DNA from 2 places in the Amycolatopsis sp. NPDC049159 genome. Region 1 is predicted to be linked to the other one. Evidence: riboswitches for the same ligand, from Rfam matches in the RefSeq annotation. Region 1 holds a riboswitch; the other holds the start of a gene.
What was found. Region 1 has a riboswitch for glycine ahead of gcvP (aminomethyl-transferring glycine dehydrogenase). Riboswitches for the same ligand answer to the same signal wherever they lie in the genome.
Positions count from the first base shown of each region.

Region 2: linked by a shared signal. The riboswitch ahead of gcvP (aminomethyl-transferring glycine dehydrogenase) and the one ahead of gcvP (aminomethyl-transferring glycine dehydrogenase) in region 1 are both predicted to bind glycine.

Region 1 is NZ_JBEZDL010000006.1:311,650-319,439, reverse strand. It holds gene AB0B33_RS14335 (hypothetical protein) at 1-359, shown strand, start outside; gene AB0B33_RS14330 (helix-turn-helix transcriptional regulator) at 428-1,171, shown strand; gene gcvP (aminomethyl-transferring glycine dehydrogenase) at 1,206-4,082, opposite strand; glycine riboswitch at 4,254-4,352, opposite strand; gene AB0B33_RS14320 (MerR family transcriptional regulator) at 4,395-4,973, opposite strand; gene AB0B33_RS14315 (TetR/AcrR family transcriptional regulator) at 5,252-5,884, shown strand; gene trxA (thioredoxin) at 5,865-6,209, opposite strand; gene AB0B33_RS14305 (MerR family transcriptional regulator) at 6,221-6,616, opposite strand; gene AB0B33_RS14300 (bifunctional nuclease family protein) at 6,658-7,131, opposite strand; gene AB0B33_RS14295 (MerR family transcriptional regulator) at 7,357-7,790, opposite strand, start outside.
Region 2 is NZ_JBEZDL010000011.1:693-8,482, forward strand. It holds gene glyA (serine hydroxymethyltransferase) at 1-719, opposite strand, end outside; gene gcvH (glycine cleavage system protein GcvH) at 719-1,096, opposite strand; gene gcvT (glycine cleavage system aminomethyltransferase GcvT) at 1,110-2,201, opposite strand; gene gcvP (aminomethyl-transferring glycine dehydrogenase) at 2,205-5,036, opposite strand; glycine riboswitch at 5,076-5,174, opposite strand; gene AB0B33_RS20915 (helix-turn-helix transcriptional regulator) at 5,373-6,665, opposite strand; gene AB0B33_RS20920 (hypothetical protein) at 6,738-6,944, shown strand; gene AB0B33_RS20925 (3-oxoacyl-ACP reductase) at 6,941-7,708, opposite strand; gene AB0B33_RS20930 (aldehyde dehydrogenase family protein) at 7,708-7,790, opposite strand, start outside.

The sequences.
Region 1 (7,790 bases):
TCAAGCTGGGCGCGAACTGCCCGAACGGCTCCCAGGAGTTCTCGCGCCGGTTCGACAACGAGGACGACAGCAACAACAACTCGTTCTCGGGCAACATCTTCCCGAACGTGAGCGACAGCAACACGCTGCTGCGGTTCTGCCTGTTCGCCCCGGGGGTGGCCACGACGACGGCGTTCCCGAACGTCGGCTTCGGCTACCTCGTGTTCTCCGGGGTCGATTCGTCGGGCTTCTTCCACACCGACGACGAGGACGACAGCAACAACAACTCCTACAGCGCGCCGGCCGGGATCAGCAGCATCGCGCAGTCGATGGTCAGCGCCGGTTCGAACACCACGCTGAACGTCCGGATCGCCCGGTAACACCCGGTTCGTATCTCCCTCGGCGCTTCCGGGTCTTTCTTGACCGGACGAGCCGAGGGGGATTCCGGGTGAGCGGTGAAGTGACGGCGCGGTGCCTGCACCGCGCCCTCGAAGTGGTGCGCGAGCTGAAGGCGGCGGGGCCGGCCGAGGGGCTGGCGAGACTGGGCCGGCTGGTCGGCTGCGACGTCGTCTCGTGCACGAGCACCGAGCACACGACCCGCCGCCTGACCGGCACGGTGACCGACCGGCCGGAGCACAACCTGATGCGCCACGCGGAGTTCCGGGCGCTGGCGCACCAGCACCCGGGGTTCGCGGCCCACCGCTCGGGAGCGCTGCGGCTGGGTACGGCGGCCGCGCTGACCGAACTGGCCGACCTCCGGACGCTGCGCGGGCTGCCCTTCTACACCGACTTCTACCGCCCGCGCGGCACGGTCGACCAGCTGCTGTGCGTGGTCCAGGTCGACGACCGGCACGGACGCGTCCTCACGCTCAGCCGGTCGCGGCCCGGGTTCTCCGCCCGCGACCACGACCTGGTCGAGCTGCTCACGCCGCACCTGGCCCAGGCGTTCGCCCGGCACGAGCGGCCGGCGGTCCACCCGGTCGCCGGGACGGCCCCGGAGCTGACGGCCCGCGAGCAGGAGGTGGCCACTCTGGTCGCGCGGGCGGCGTCCGACCGCGAGATCGCCCGGCGGCTCGGCATCAGCCCGCGGACGGTCCAGAAGCACCTGCAGCAGATCTACCGCAAGCTCGGCCTCACCAGCCGCGCCGAGCTGCTGCTCCACCTGTCCGGTACCGGGGTCGTGAGTGCGTAACAGTGTCAGAACACTGTTACGCACTCACGACCACTCAGGCGAAGGCTTCCGGGGGCGGGCAGGAGCAGACCAGGTTGCGGTCGCCGGAGGCGCCGTCGATGCGGCGGACCGGGGGCCAGATCTTCGCCGCCGTCCGGCCCGCCGGGAACGCCGCCGTCTCGCGGCTGTAGCGGCGGTTCCAGTCGCCGGCCAGGCAGCCCGCCGTGTGCGGGGCCAGCCGCAGCGGGGACTCCGCCAGCGGCCACTCCCCCGACGCCACGCGGTCGATCTCCGCGCGGATCGCGATCATCGCCGCGCAGAAGCGGTCCAGCTCGGCCAGGTCCTCGCTTTCGGTCGGCTCGACCATCAGCGTGCCCGCGACCGGGAACGACATCGTCGGCGCGTGCAGCCCGTAGTCCGCCAGCCGCTTCGCGACGTCGTCCACGGTCACGCCCGTGGCCTTCGTCAGCGGCCGCAGGTCCAGGATGCATTCGTGGGCCACGAAACCCGAGCGGCCCGCGTACAGCACCGGGTAGTGCTCACCGAGCCGGCGGGCGATGTAGTTGGCGTTGGCGACCGCCACGAGCGTCGCCCGGCGCAGGCCCTCGGCACCCATCATCCGGACGTAGGCCCACGAGATCGGCAGGATCGACGCGCTCCCCCACGGCGCCGCGCTGACCGGGCCGACGCCGGACCCGGGCCCGGCCGCCGGCTGCAGCGGGTGGTTCGGCAGGAACGGCGCCAGGTGCGCGCGCACGCCGATCGGGCCGACGCCGGGACCGCCGCCGCCGTGCGGGATGCAGAAGGTCTTGTGCAGGTTCAGGTGCGAGACGTCGGCGCCGAACCGGCCGTACTGGGCGACGCCGATCAGCGCGTTCAGGTTGGCGCCGTCGACGTACACCTGCCCGCCCGCGTCGTGCACCGCCGCGCACACCTCGCCGACGGTGTCCTCGTACACCCCGTGCGTCGACGGGTAGGTCAGCATGATGGCCGCCAGGTCGCCCCGGTGCTTGTCCACAGTGGACTTGAGGTGCGCGAGGTCGATGTTTCCGTCGTCGTCGCAGCGGACGACGACCACCCGCATACCCGCCATCACGGCACTCGCCGCGTTCGTGCCGTGCGCGCTGGCCGGGATCAGGCAGACGTCTCGCGCGTCCTCGCCGCGCGAGCGGTGGTAGGCGCGGATCGCCAGCAGGCCGGCGAACTCGCCCTGGCTCCCGGCGTTCGGCTGCAGCGAAACCGCGTCGTAGCCGGTGATCCGCGCGAGCCAGGCACCCAGGTCGGCGACGACCTCGAGGAGGCCGGCGGCGTCCTCGGCGGGCGCGAACGGGTGCAGCCCGGCGAACTCCGGCCAGGTGACCGGTTCCATCTCCGCGGTGGCGTTGAGCTTCATCGTGCACGAGCCGAGCGGGATCATGCCGCGGTCGAGCGCGTAGTCCTGATCGGACAGCCGGCGCAGGTACCGCAGCATCGCCGTTTCCGACCGGTGCTCGTGGAACACCGGGTGGGTGAGGAACGCGCTCGTGCGCCGCAGCGGGGCCGGGAGCGCGTCGGCCGTGTCCGCGTCCAGGCCGTCCACATCGGACACCGAGACGCCGAACGCCTTCCACACGAACGAAAGCCGCTCGCGGGTGGTCGTTTCGTCGCAGGCGACGCCGACGTGGTCGCCGTCGATCCGGCGCAGGGTGACGCCGAGGTCGCGGGCCGCCGCGACGACCGCGTCCGCCCGGCCGGGCACCGCCACCGTCACGGTGTCGAAGAACTCGCCGTGCACGACCTCGACCCCGCCTTCGGCCAGGCCGGCGGCCAGCACGGTCGCCATCCGGTGGGCCCGCAACGCGATCGCGCGCAGGCCGTCGGGGCCGTGGTACACGGCGTACATCGACGCCATCACCGCCAGCAGGACCTGCGCGGTGCAGATGTTCGAGGTCGCCTTCTCGCGGCGGATGTGCTGCTCGCGCGTCTGCAGCGCGAGCCGGTACGCGGGCGCGCCGCCGGCGTCCTTCGCGACCCCGACCAGGCGCCCGGGCAGCTGCCGCTCCAAGCCCTTTCGCACCGCGAGATAAGCGGCGTGCGGGCCGCCGAAGCCGAGCGGGACGCCGAAGCGCTGCGTCGACCCGACGGCGACGTCGGCGCCGAGCTCGCCGGGCGGCCGCAGCAGCGTCAAGGCGAGGGGGTCGGCCGCGACGACCACCGCGGCGCCGCGCTTCTTGGCTTCCGCGATGGTCAGGTCGAGCTCGTGCACGGCCCCCGACGCGCCGGGGTAGGCCAGCAGCACGCCGAAGAAGTCGCCGCCGAGCCCCAGCCCGGTGAGTCCCTGCGACAGGTCTTCCACGACCAGTTCGATCCCCAGCGGCTCGGCTCGCGTCCGCAGCACGGCGAGGGTCTGCGGCAGGGTGTCCTGGTCGACGACGAACCGGTTCGACTTCGCCCGGCCGGCCCGGCGCACGAGCGTCATCGCTTCGGCGGCCGCGGTGGCTTCGTCGAGCAGGGAGGCGTTCGCGACCGGGAGCGCGGTCAGGTCCGCGACCATGGTCTGGAAGTTGAGCAGCGCTTCGAGCCGCCCTTGGGAAATCTCCGGCTGGTAGGGCGTGTAGGCGGTGTACCAGGCCGGGTTCTCGAGGACGTTCCGCCGGATCACGGGCGGGGTCACGGTGTCGTGGTAGCCGAGCCCGATCATCGCGGCGGTCGGCCGGTTGCGGGCGGCCAGCTCGCGCAGTTCGGCCAGCGCCTGGGCTTCGGAGGCCGCCGGCGGCAGTTCGAGGGGCTCGGCGGACGCGCGCAGCGACTCGGGAACGGCGTGTTCGGCGAGTTCGTCGAGGGAGGCGACGCCGATGACGTCGAGGATCGTGCGCAGCTGGGCCGGACCCGGCCCGAGGTGCCGCTCGGCGAACGGGATCCCCTGCTCCAGGGAGGCGAGTGACGGATTCACGAAGGCCTCCTGGGGACGGCGGGGCGGGGCCGGGACAACGGTGTCCTGGCCCTCCCCACTCTGTCCGTACCCCGAGGGGCGCCTGAGAGTTTCGCCCGCGTGGTTGAACCGGGCTTGCACCGTCGGCGGGGCCATCAGGTGGTGTCCTGACGACCCGCTTTCCAGAGGCGTCTCGTCCGCGCGGTCCAGGGTGCCTGAGAGGTTCCGGGGAGGACTTGCTCCTTCGGCGCCGAGCTCAATATGAGGCTCGGACTCTCCCGCGCGGATTCGTCGACCGCAGGGAGAACCTTACTCCGTCCGCCGCAGCGGTGATCAACCGGTCTTGCGTGCGTTGCGGCGCTGGGTGAGCTCGTCCGGCTCGTGCGTCTCGACGACGCCGCCGTCCGCGCGCTCGGCGGGGAATTCGTGGATGGTCCCGCTGATCTCCTGCATCGCGCCGCTGACCGCGATGCCGAAGACGCCCTGGCCGCCTTGGAGCAGGTCGACGATCTCCTCCGGCGAGGTGCATTCGTAGACCGTGGTGCCGTCGGAGAACAGCGTCACCTTGGCCAGGTCGCGGACCCCGCGCAGGCGCAGGTGGTCGACGGCGACCCGGATGTTCTGGAGCGAGACCCCGGTGTCCAGCAGCCGCTTGACGACCTTGAGGACCAGGATGTCCTTGAACGAGTACAGCCGCTGCGAGCCGGAGCCGTGCGCCGTGCGGATGCTGGGTGCGACCAGCTTCGTCCGGGCCCAGTAGTCGAGCTGGCGGTAGGTGATCCCGGCGATCTGGCACGCGGCCGGGCCGCGGTAACCCACCAGCTCGTCCGGCAGCGAGTCGTCGGGGAACAGCTCACCCTGTTCGCCACCCGCGACCCCAACAGGCTGCTTCTCGGAACCAGCCTCGACCACGCAAGCCTCCCCTCGCCCGACCGGACGGCCGGCGAATGACAGCCGGGGAGTCCCAGGAGCGGGACCCGCCGGAGATCAACCGCCACGATCCGGCCCCAGACCGTGAATCACATCGTGGCGATTTACCTCTCTCGACGGTAAGCGTCAGGAGAACACCGGTCAACGCGACGCGCGGCAAGCCTCAACGGTCGGATGAGCCTTTGAGCCGTTCGCTATACCCCGTGCGCGGCGGTTCAAACTCCTTGACGTGTTTTACTCAGCCGAGTAACTTTTTACTCATGCAAGTAAGCACCGACATCATGGCCGAGATGGGGCTCAGCCCCACCGAGGCCGCACGCCGCGCGCAGATCATCGGCGCGACCATCGGCGTCCTCGCCGACCTCGGGTACCGCCGGACCACGTTCGCCAAGATCAAGGAGCGGGCCGGGCTCAGCAGCACCCGGCTGATCTCCTACCACTTCACGAACAAGGCCGGCCTGATGCAGGCCGTGCTCAGCACGGTCGTCGAGACCAGGAACGGCTACCTGAAGGAGCGCACCGGCGGCGGGCTCGACCCCGCCGACCGGCCCGGCTACCTGCGGGCGCACATCGAGACGTCGATAGCGTTCCTGCGCACGTACCCGGAATGCGTCCGGGTGCTGACCGAGCTGGCCGCCAACACCGACGACGTCGACGGCTGGGTGATGACGAAGGTGCTGGTCGACGACCTGCGCGTGCACGGCCTGGCCCGCCAGCTCAAGCAGGGCCAGGCCGAAGGCGCGTTCGGCGAGTTCACGCCCGAGGTGATGGCGATGTCGATCGCGCAGGCCATCGACGGCGTCGCCGCGGCCTACGCCGCCGACCCGGCACTGGACCTGGAGAAGTACGGCCGCGAGGTGGCCGACACCTTCGTCAAAGCGACGGCGCCTTGAGCACGCGGTCGAGCCGCTCCTCGATGCGGGCCTTCGGGAACGCGCCGACGATCGTCTCGACCGGCTCGCCGTTCCGGAACAGCATCATGGTCGGCAGCGACATGACCTGGTAGGACCGGGTCGTCTCGGGGTTCTCGTCCGCGTTGATCTTGCGGACGACGAGTCCGCCGGCCCGCTCGGTGGCCAGCTGCGCCAGCACCGGGCCGACCATCCGGCACGGGCCGCACCAGGTGGCCCAGAACTCGACGAGCACGGGAACGTCGCTGCCGAGGACCTCGGCGAAGGTCGCATCGGTGACAGCACTGACGGTGGCGTCTTCGGACACGGCGGTCTCCTTCACGGGCGCGGGGATTCGGGCACGACACACGGGTCGGGCGCTTGCCGGGCGAGCGCGCCGGCGAGCTTCGCGGCCAGTTCGCCGCGGATGCCGCCGAGGCGGGCCAGGAGCGCGTCGGCTTCTTCGAGCTTGCGGCGGTAGACCTCGATCGAATTCGCGCAGGAGTCACCGGTTTCGTGGCCGCTGCGCAGGCACTCGACGAACGGCCGGGTCTCCTCCAGGGTCAGCCCGACCGTCTGCAGGGTCTGGATCTCCTTGACCAGCTGGAGGTCGTCCTCGTCGTATTCGCGGTAGCCGTTCGCCGAACGACGGGCCGCGAGGAGGCCCTGATCCTCGTAAAAACGCAGCGCACGGGTGGTGACACCCGTGCGCTGCGCAAGCTCTCCGATCCGCATACCCCGACGCTAGACGTTGACGTCCGCGTCAAGGCAAGTACTCAGGTGTCCGCTCCGCGGAAGTCTTCCGGCGACACGGAGTCGAGGAACTCGCGGAACTTCTCGACCTCGTCCTCCTGCTCGTCCGGGATGATCAGGCCGGCCTCTTCCAGCACCGAGTCCACGGCGTGGATGGGGACCCCGATCCGCAGGGCCAGCGCGACCGAGTCGCTCGGCCGGGCGGACACCCGGATGTCGCCGTCGAAGACCAGTTCCGCGAAGAACGTGCCTTCCTTGAGGTCGGTGATGACGACCTGCTCGAGTTCCCGGCCGAGCGCCCCGATGACCTCTTTCAGCAGGTCATGCGTGAGCGGGCGGGCCGGGCGGACTCCCTGCTGCTCCAAGGCGATGGCGGTGGCTTCGACCGAGCCGATCCAGATCGGCAGGTACCGTTCGCCCTCGGTTTCCCGCAGCAACAAGATCGGCTGATTCGCGGGCAGCTCGACCCGCACCCCGACGACGCGCATCTCGCTCATCGGATTTCGCCTCCCTCTCGTGCACGGGCTTCAGCGGTGGAACGGCTTCGCGCCGCCACTGTCGACGCTACCCGTCATCCGCGCGCTGTGCTCGCTGTCCGGACTCTCTCGGTTCGCCTGCCGCAAACCCGTGCCTTCACGGTACGGCATGCGGTGCCGAACATTCAGTCATTGACATGGGACCGCAAAGAGGATCTCACTCCCCCGTTGCGGTCTCGATGGTGATCAACACCCGGCGACGCCACGGATTCCGGCCTTGACGAGGAGCGTGTGCAGCGTCACGGACAGTGCCGCCAGCTCGCGCACCACTTCGTCGGCCCTCGATTTGGCCTCCGGGTCACGATGCCGGTACACCGGGGTCACGATCTGCTCCAGCAACCCGACCTCGCGGTCGGCCGCGGCGCGAAAGGCACGCAGGTGTCTCGGCTCGATACCGAATTCGGTCATCGCCCGCACCGTCCGCGCCACCAGCACCGCGTCCGGGTCGAAGAACCCGGCGGGACCGGGCCGGACCAGGCCGTACTGCTGCAGCTCGGCCAGCGCGGCGGCGTCGATGCCCGCCTGCTCCAGGAGTTCCTCCTGGGTCAGGCGCAGCTCCCTGCCCGCGGTGAAGTCGTCCGCCACGGGCAGGCCGACGTTCTCGGCCGGTGCGTCGATCG
Region 2 (7,790 bases), on a different contig from region 1:
ATCAGGCCGCCGCGCGGGCCGCCCAGGGTCTTGTGCGTGGTCGTGGTGACGATGTCGGCGTGCGGCACCGGCGACGGGTGCAGCCCGGCCGCGACCAGCCCCGCGAAGTGCGCCATGTCGACCATCAGCTTGGCCTCGACCAGGTCCGCGATCCGGCGGAACTCGGCGAAGTCGAGCTGACGCGGGTAGGCGGACCAGCCGGCGATGATCAGCTTCGGCTTGTGCTCGACGGCCAGGCGCTCGATCTCGGCGAGGTCGACGATGCCGGTCTCTTTGTCGACGTGGTAGGCGACGACGTTGTAGAGCTTGCCCGAGAAGTTGATCTTCATCCCGTGCGTCAGGTGTCCGCCGTGCGCCAGGTCGAGGCCGAGGATCGTGTCGCCCGGCTTGAGCACGGCGAACATCGCGGCCGCGTTGGCCTGCGCGCCCGAGTGCGGCTGGACGTTGGCGTGCTCGGCGCCGAACAGGGCCTTCGCGCGGTCGATGGCGAGCTGCTCGACGACGTCGACGTGCTCGCAGCCGCCGTAGTAGCGGCGGCCGGGGTAGCCCTCGGCGTACTTGTTGGTCAGCACCGACCCCTGCGCCTCGAGCACGCCCACCGGGGCGAAGTTCTCCGACGCGATCATTTCCAGGGTGGACTGCTGGCGGGTCAGTTCGTCGGCGACGGCCGCGGCGACCTCGGGGTCGACTTCGGACAGGTGCTGGTCGAACGTCGTCATCAGTTCTCCTGGGTGAGCGCGGCGTACGCGGCGGCGTCGAGCAGGTCCGGCACGTCCCCGGTCAGACGCACCTTCAGCAGCCAGCCTTCCGTGTACGGGTCGGAGTTGATGACCTCGGGGGTGTCGGCTGTGGTGCCGTTCACCTCGACGACCTCGCCGGAGACGGGCGCGTACAGCTCGCTGACCGACTTGGTCGACTCGACCTCGCCGAACACCTCGCCGGCGGTGATCGCCGAGCCGGCGTCCGGCAGCTGGACGAACACGATGTCACCGAGCGACTCGGCGGCGAAGGCGGTGATGCCCACGGTGGCGACGCCGTCTTCGACGGACAGCCACTCGTGTTCCTTGGTGTACTTCAGGTTCTCGGGGATGCTCACAGCTGGGAGTCCTTTACGCGCGGGAGTAGAAGGGAAGGGCGACGACCTCGACGGGCTCGATCCTGCCCCGGATGTCGACGGAGAGCTCGGTGCCGGGCTCGGTGTACGCCCGATCGACGTACGCCATGGCGATGGGGTGACCCAGCGTCGGCGACAGCGCGCCGCTGGTGACCTCGCCGATCTCCTTGCCGTCGGCCAGGAGCTTGTAGCCGTGCCGCGGGGCGCGGCGGCCGGCGCCCTTGAGCCCGACGCGCACGCGCGGGACGTCCTGCTCGGACCGTTCCTCCAGCGCCGCGCGGCCGACGAAGTCGCCCGGCTTCTCGAACTTGACGACGCGGCCGAGCCCGGCTTCGAACGGGCTCTGGTCGAGGGTGAGCTCGTTGCCGTACAACGGCATCCCGGCTTCCAGCCGCAGCGTGTCGCGGCAGGCCAGGCCGGCCGGGACCAGGCCGTGGCCCTCGCCCGCCTCGGTCAGGATCCGCCAGACCGCCGGGGCCTCGTCGGCGTTCACGAACAGCTCGAAGCCGTCTTCGCCGGTGTAGCCGGTGCGGGCGAGCAGGACGTCGTGGCCCTTCACGACCGCCGGGACGCTGGCGTAGTACTTGAGCGCGGCCAGGTCGGCGTCGGTCACCGAGCCGAGGATCGCCGCGGCGTTCGGGCCCTGGACGGCGATCAGCGCGGTGGTCTCGCTCCGGTCGTCGACGACGGCGTCGAAGCCCGCGACCCGCTCGGCGAGGGCGTCCGCGACGACCTTCGCGTTGCCCGCGTTGGCGACGACCAGGTAGTGCTCGTCGGCGAGGCGGTAGACGACGAGGTCGTCGAGCACGCCGCCGTCGGCGTCGCAGATCATCGTGTACCGCGCGCGGCCGGGCTTGACGCCGGTCAGGTTGCCGACCAGCGCGAAGTCCAGGACGTCGGCGGCCTGCGCCCCGGTGACGTGGATTTCGGCCATGTGCGAGAGGTCGAACAGGCCGGCCGCCTCGCGGACGGCCTTGTGCTCGGCCAGCTCGCTGGCGTAGCGGACCGGCATGGACCAGCCGGCGAAGTCGGTGAACAGCGCACCGAGTCCCTTGTGGACTCCGTGCAGGGAAGTTTCGCGTGACACGGATCAGCCTTCGTAAGCGTTGAGGGGCGGGCAGGAGCACACGAGGTTACGGTCGCCGCGGGCGCCGTCGATGCGACGCACCGGGGGCCAGTACTTGTTCTTGCGCGACACCCCGGCCGGGTACACGGCCAGCTCGCGGTCGTACGCCTTGTCCCACTCCCCCACCAGCGTCTCGGCGGTGTGCGGGGCGCCCCGCAGCGGCGACTCCTCGGCGCTCCAGCGACCGGCGGCGACCTCGTCGATCTCCGCGCGGATGGCGATCATCGCGGCGATGAACCGGTCGATCTCGCCGAGGTCCTCGGACTCGGTCGGCTCGACCATCAGCGTGCCGGCGACCGGGAACGACATGGTCGGCGCGTGGAAGCCGTAGTCGATGAGCCGCTTCGCGACGTCGTCGACCGTCACGCCGGTCTCCTTGGTGAGCTGGCGCAGGTCGAGGATGCACTCGTGCGCGACCAGGCCGTCCTGGCCCGTGTAGAGCACCGGGTAGTGCGGGGCCAGGCGCGAAGCGACGTAGTTCGCGGCCAGCACGGCGACCTTCGTCGCGGCGGTCAGGCCGGGCGCACCCATCATCCGGACGTAGGCCCAGGAGATCGGCAGGATCGACGCCGAGCCGTAGGGCGCGCCGCTGATCGGGCCGACGCCGGTCTCGGGACCGGCCTGGTCCAGCAGCGGGTGGTTCGGCAGGTACGGCGCGAGGTGCGCGCGCACCGCGACCGGGCCGACGCCGGGGCCGCCACCGCCGTGCGGGATGCAGAAGGTCTTGTGCAGGTTCAGGTGCGAGACGTCGCCGCCGAACTCGCCCGGCTTGGCCAGGCCCAGCAGGGCGTTGAGGTTCGCGCCGTCCACGTACACCTGGCCGCCGCCGTCGTGGACGATCTTGGCCAGCTCGTCGATGTCGTGCTCGTAGACGCCGTGCGTGGACGGGTAGGTGACCATGATCGCGGCGAGCGTGTCCCGGTGCGCGTCCACCTTGGCCCGCAGGTCGGCCAGGTCGACGTTGCCCTCGTCGGTGCACTTCACGACGACCACGCGCATCCCGGCGAGCACCGCGGACGCGGCGTTGGTTCCGTGCGCGGACGACGGGATCAGGCAGACGTCACGGGCGTCGTCGCCGTTCGCGCGGTGGTACGCGCGGATCGCGAGGAGCCCGGCCAGCTCGCCCTGGCTGCCCGCGTTGGGCTGCAGGGACACCTTGTCGTAGCCGGTGACCTCAGCCAGCCACTCCGCGAACTGCCCCACGAGCGTGTGGTAGCCCTCGGCGTCTTCGGCCGGCGCGAACGGGTGGATGCCGGCGAACTCGCGCCAGCTGATCGGCTCCATCTCGGTGGTGGCGTTGAGCTTCATCGTGCAGGAGCCGAGCGGGATCATGCCGCGGTCGAGCGCGTAGTCCAGATCGGACAGCTTGCGCAGGTAGCGCAGCATCGCCGTCTCGGAGCGGTGGGTGCCGAAGACCTCGTGGCCCATGAAGCCGCTCTCGCGGGCCAGGCCGTTGGGCAGTGCGACGCCGTCTTCGAGGTCGGACTCGACGCCGAACGCCTTCAGGACCTGCGCGGCGATCGCGGGGGTGCTGACCTCGTCGAAGGCGACGCGGACGTGGTCGGCGTCGACGTGCCCGAGGTTGATGCCGGCTTCACGAGCGGCCGCGTGGACCTCGGCGGCCTGGCCGGGGACGTGCGCGACGACGGTGTCGAAGAAGGACTCGTGGACGACCTCGACGCCGGTCTTGCGGAGGGCTGCGGCGAAGCCCGCGGCGAGGCCGTGGACGCGCCGGGCGATCTTCTTCAGGCCGTCCGGGCCGTGGTAGACCGCGTACATCGCGGCCAGCACGGCCGGGAGGACCTGCGCGGTGCAGATGTTGGACGTCGCCTTCTCACGGCGGATGTGCTGCTCACGGGTCTGCAGCGCGAGGCGGTAGGCGGAGTTGCCGTCGGCGTCGACCGAGACGCCGACCAGCCGCCCGGGCAGCGAGCGCTCGAGGCCGGCGCGCACGGACATGTACCCGGCGTGCGGGCCGCCGTAGCCGAGCGGGACGCCGAAGCGCTGCGTCGAACCGGCGGCGACGTCGGCGCCGAACTCGCCGGGCGCGGTGACCAGCGTCAGGGCGAGGAGGTCGGCGGCGACGGTGAACAGCGCACCCGCGGCCTTCGCCGATTCGGAAATCGCGTGGTAGAAGCCGCGGCCGCGCAGCACGCCGGACGCGCCGGGGTACTGGGCGACGACGCCGAAGAAGTCGTCCGGCAGGCCGGTGAGCAGGTCGCGGACCTCGACCTCGATGCCCAGCGCCTCGACCCGGGTGCGCACGACGGCGATGGTCTGCGGCAGGCACTCGGCGTCGAGCACGACCCTGTTGGACTTCGACTTGGACGCGCGGCGCATCAGCGTGACGGCCTCGGCGACGGCGGTCGACTCGTCCAGCAGGGACGCGTTCGCGGTGGCCAGGCCGGTCAGGTCGGCGACCATGGTCTGGAAGTTGAGGAGGGCTTCGAGCCGGCCCTGCGAGATCTCCGGCTGGTAGGGCGTGTACGCGGTGTACCAGGCGGGGTTCTCGAGGACGTTGCGGCGGATGACGCCGGGGGTGACGGTGTCGGAGTAGCCGAGACCGATCATCTGCGTCATCGGCCGGTTGCGCGCGGCGAGCGCGCGCAGCTCCGCGGTGGCTTCCTCTTCGGACGCGGCGGGCGGGAGGCTGAGTTCCTTCGTCGCGCGGATCGCGCTCGGGACGGCGGCGCCGACGAGGGCGTCCAGGCTGCTGTAGCCGCATTCGGCCAGCATTTTCGCGCGCTCGGCCTCGGACGGGCCGATGTGGCGGGCGTCGAACTGCGTGGAGGTGATCGGGAGCTCCTCGGGCCGGGCACACAACGGTGCGCTGGGAACTCCCCCTCTGTCATGGCACCTGAGAGTTTCACCGCGTGTGAAGCGGCTTTCACCTTGGGTGAGGCGCGGGTGCGCCTGCTTTCCAGAGTGGCCTCGCGCGAAGCGGTAGCAGGTACCTGAGAGATTCCGGGGAGTTTGCTCCTTCGGTGCCCCACCGACTTCGTGAGGGCTCTCCCGCCTCGGCTCAACGGCCCGATCTGCAGTTGTGGCGGTTACGGTACCCGGCGGTTCCGGCGGGCGTCTACACAACCCGGCCAACGCCACAGTGATCCTCGACCCCACCCCGACCAGCGGTCAGGGCTCGCCGTCGACCCGGCGCACGACCCCGCCGGCGAGCGCGGGCGGGCGGCGGACCCGGCCCGAGGGCAGGACCAGCCGCTTGAGCGGCCCGCCGAGCGGGACCGGCGGGTGACCCGCACCCAGCAGGACCTGCTCCACGATCTGCTCGGCGTGCCAGGCCACCGCGTCGTTGAGCCGGTCCAGCGAGGGGCGGTCGCCGTCGAAGACGTCCTCGTCGGCCAGCGTCACCTCGTAGTACGGGCAGCCGGGCGGGACCGCGATCGCCTCCTCGATCGCGCGGGCGCCGTCGAGGGGGTCGTCGAACCCTGCTTCGAGCAGCGCCGACCGGTAGATCCGCGCCGCCCGCGCGCGCATGCGAGGCCCGTAGCGGACCACCACCGGGAGACGGCCGGTCAGGTCGGGCACGGCCAGGCCGTGCAGCAGCATGATCGGCGGCACCGAGTGCACCAGCCGCGGCGCGGGCCCGGCCAGCTCGCGGGCGGTGGTGCGGACGCGGTCGGCCATCGTGTCCGGGAGGCCGAAGTAGCGGAAGTCGACGTTGCCGAACCCGAGCCCGTCGGCGACCAGCGACGCCAGCAGCTCGCCGTACCCCCAGATCGGCGACAGCACCACGACCGGCGGCGCCGCGACGACCGGCGACGGCACGGGCGGGCGCGTCGCCTCCTGCTCCGGCACCTGGATGACCAGCCGCGGCGGCTCGTGCCAGTCGTGCACCTCGGCGACCCGCCAGTAGAGCCCGAGCGGCCGCCACAGCTCGCCGAGGACCTCGTGCTCGAGGATCCGGCGAGCCTCGGCGTCGTCGTGCGGGAAGTCCCGCGGCGGCACGACCCCGACGTAGTGGTGGTAGGTGACGCGGACCTCGTCGCCGCGGGTGGCCGAGCGGATCCGCATCTCCCAGTCGATCGGCGACGCGGCGATGAGGTTGGCCACCTGCGTGCCGGGCGAGGAGTAGACGAGCGCGGTGGCCTGCCGGAGGAACTGCCCGGCCTGGTCGATGCCTTCCCGCAACGCCTTCGCGGCTTGGGCGACGTGCACCGGCGAAGCGAGCGAGTCGGGCAGCACCCCGGCGACGCGCAGCAGCTCGGCCTCCCCGAGCCCGGTCACCTCGGCGAGCTGCGCCCAGTGGTCGAAGACGGTCACCTTCGGCGCGTGCCGGTGCTCGATCCAGCTGCGCAGGGTCGACGTCGGAACGCCGATGCGCCTGGCGGCCTCGTCCAGGGAGAGGCCCCGGGAGCGGATCCCGGCCCGGACCGCTTCCGCCCACTCGTCGGCGCGCCAGTGCGTCACCTCACAAAGCTAACGAAACCCGCTAGCTTTGCGCGGGGACGAATCGCCCACGCCGGCTCGACGCTGGTCACCATGACCACCACCGTGATCGCCCTCGTCCTGATCGTCGGCACGCTGACCTTCGCCGCCGGGGCGTTCCTCGCCGCCGAGATCGCCACCCGCATCCTGCGGCGGCGCGAACGCCAGATCTCCGAAGAGCGCAAGACCCTCAACGCGGCCTGGAAGTACCTGCGGGAGGTGCACGGCGTGCGGAAACCCGGGGCGAAGACGCGCCGTTAGAGCGGGGTGACGTACGCGCCGGAGATGCCGCCGTCGACCAGGAACTGCGACGCCGTGATGAAGCTGGCGTCGTCGCTGGCGAGGAACGCCACCGCCGCCGCGATCTCCTCCGGCTCGGCGAACCGGCCGACCGGGACGTGCACCAGCCGCCGTGCCGCGCGTTCCGGGTCCTTCGCGAACAGCTCCTTGAGCAGCGGGGTGTTCACCGGCCCCGGGCACAGCGCGTTGACACGGATGTTCTCGCGCGCGAACTGGATGCCCAGCTCACGGCTCATCGCGAGCACCCCGCCCTTGGACGCGGTGTAGGAGATCTGCGACGTCGCCGCGCCCATCACCGCGACGAACGACGCGGTGTTGACGATGGAACCGCGGCCCTGGCGCTGCATGTGCGGCAGGACGGCCTTGCAGCACAGGTACACCGACGTCAGGTTGACGCGCTGCACGCGTTCCCACGCCTCGATGCCGGTGGTCAGGATGGAGTCGTCCTCGGGCGGCGAAATCCCGGCGTTGTTGAACGCGACGTCGACCGAGCCGAACTGCTCGACCGTGCTGTGGAACAGGTTCTCGACCTGCTCGGCGTCGGTGACGTCGGCCTGGATGAACGCGCCGCCGATCTCGTCGGCGACCGCCTTGCCGACGGCCGGGGTCAGGTCCGCGATGACGACCTTCGCCCCTTCGCTCGCCAGGCGGCGGGCCGAAGCCAGCCCGATGCCGCTCGCGCCGCCGGTGATGACCGCCACGCGGCCTTCGAATCGCTGGACCATTACTCCTCCGTGCTGAGAAAGACGTTCTTGGTTTCGGTGAACGCCGCCGCGGCGTCGGGGCCCAGTTCACGGCCGAGGCCGG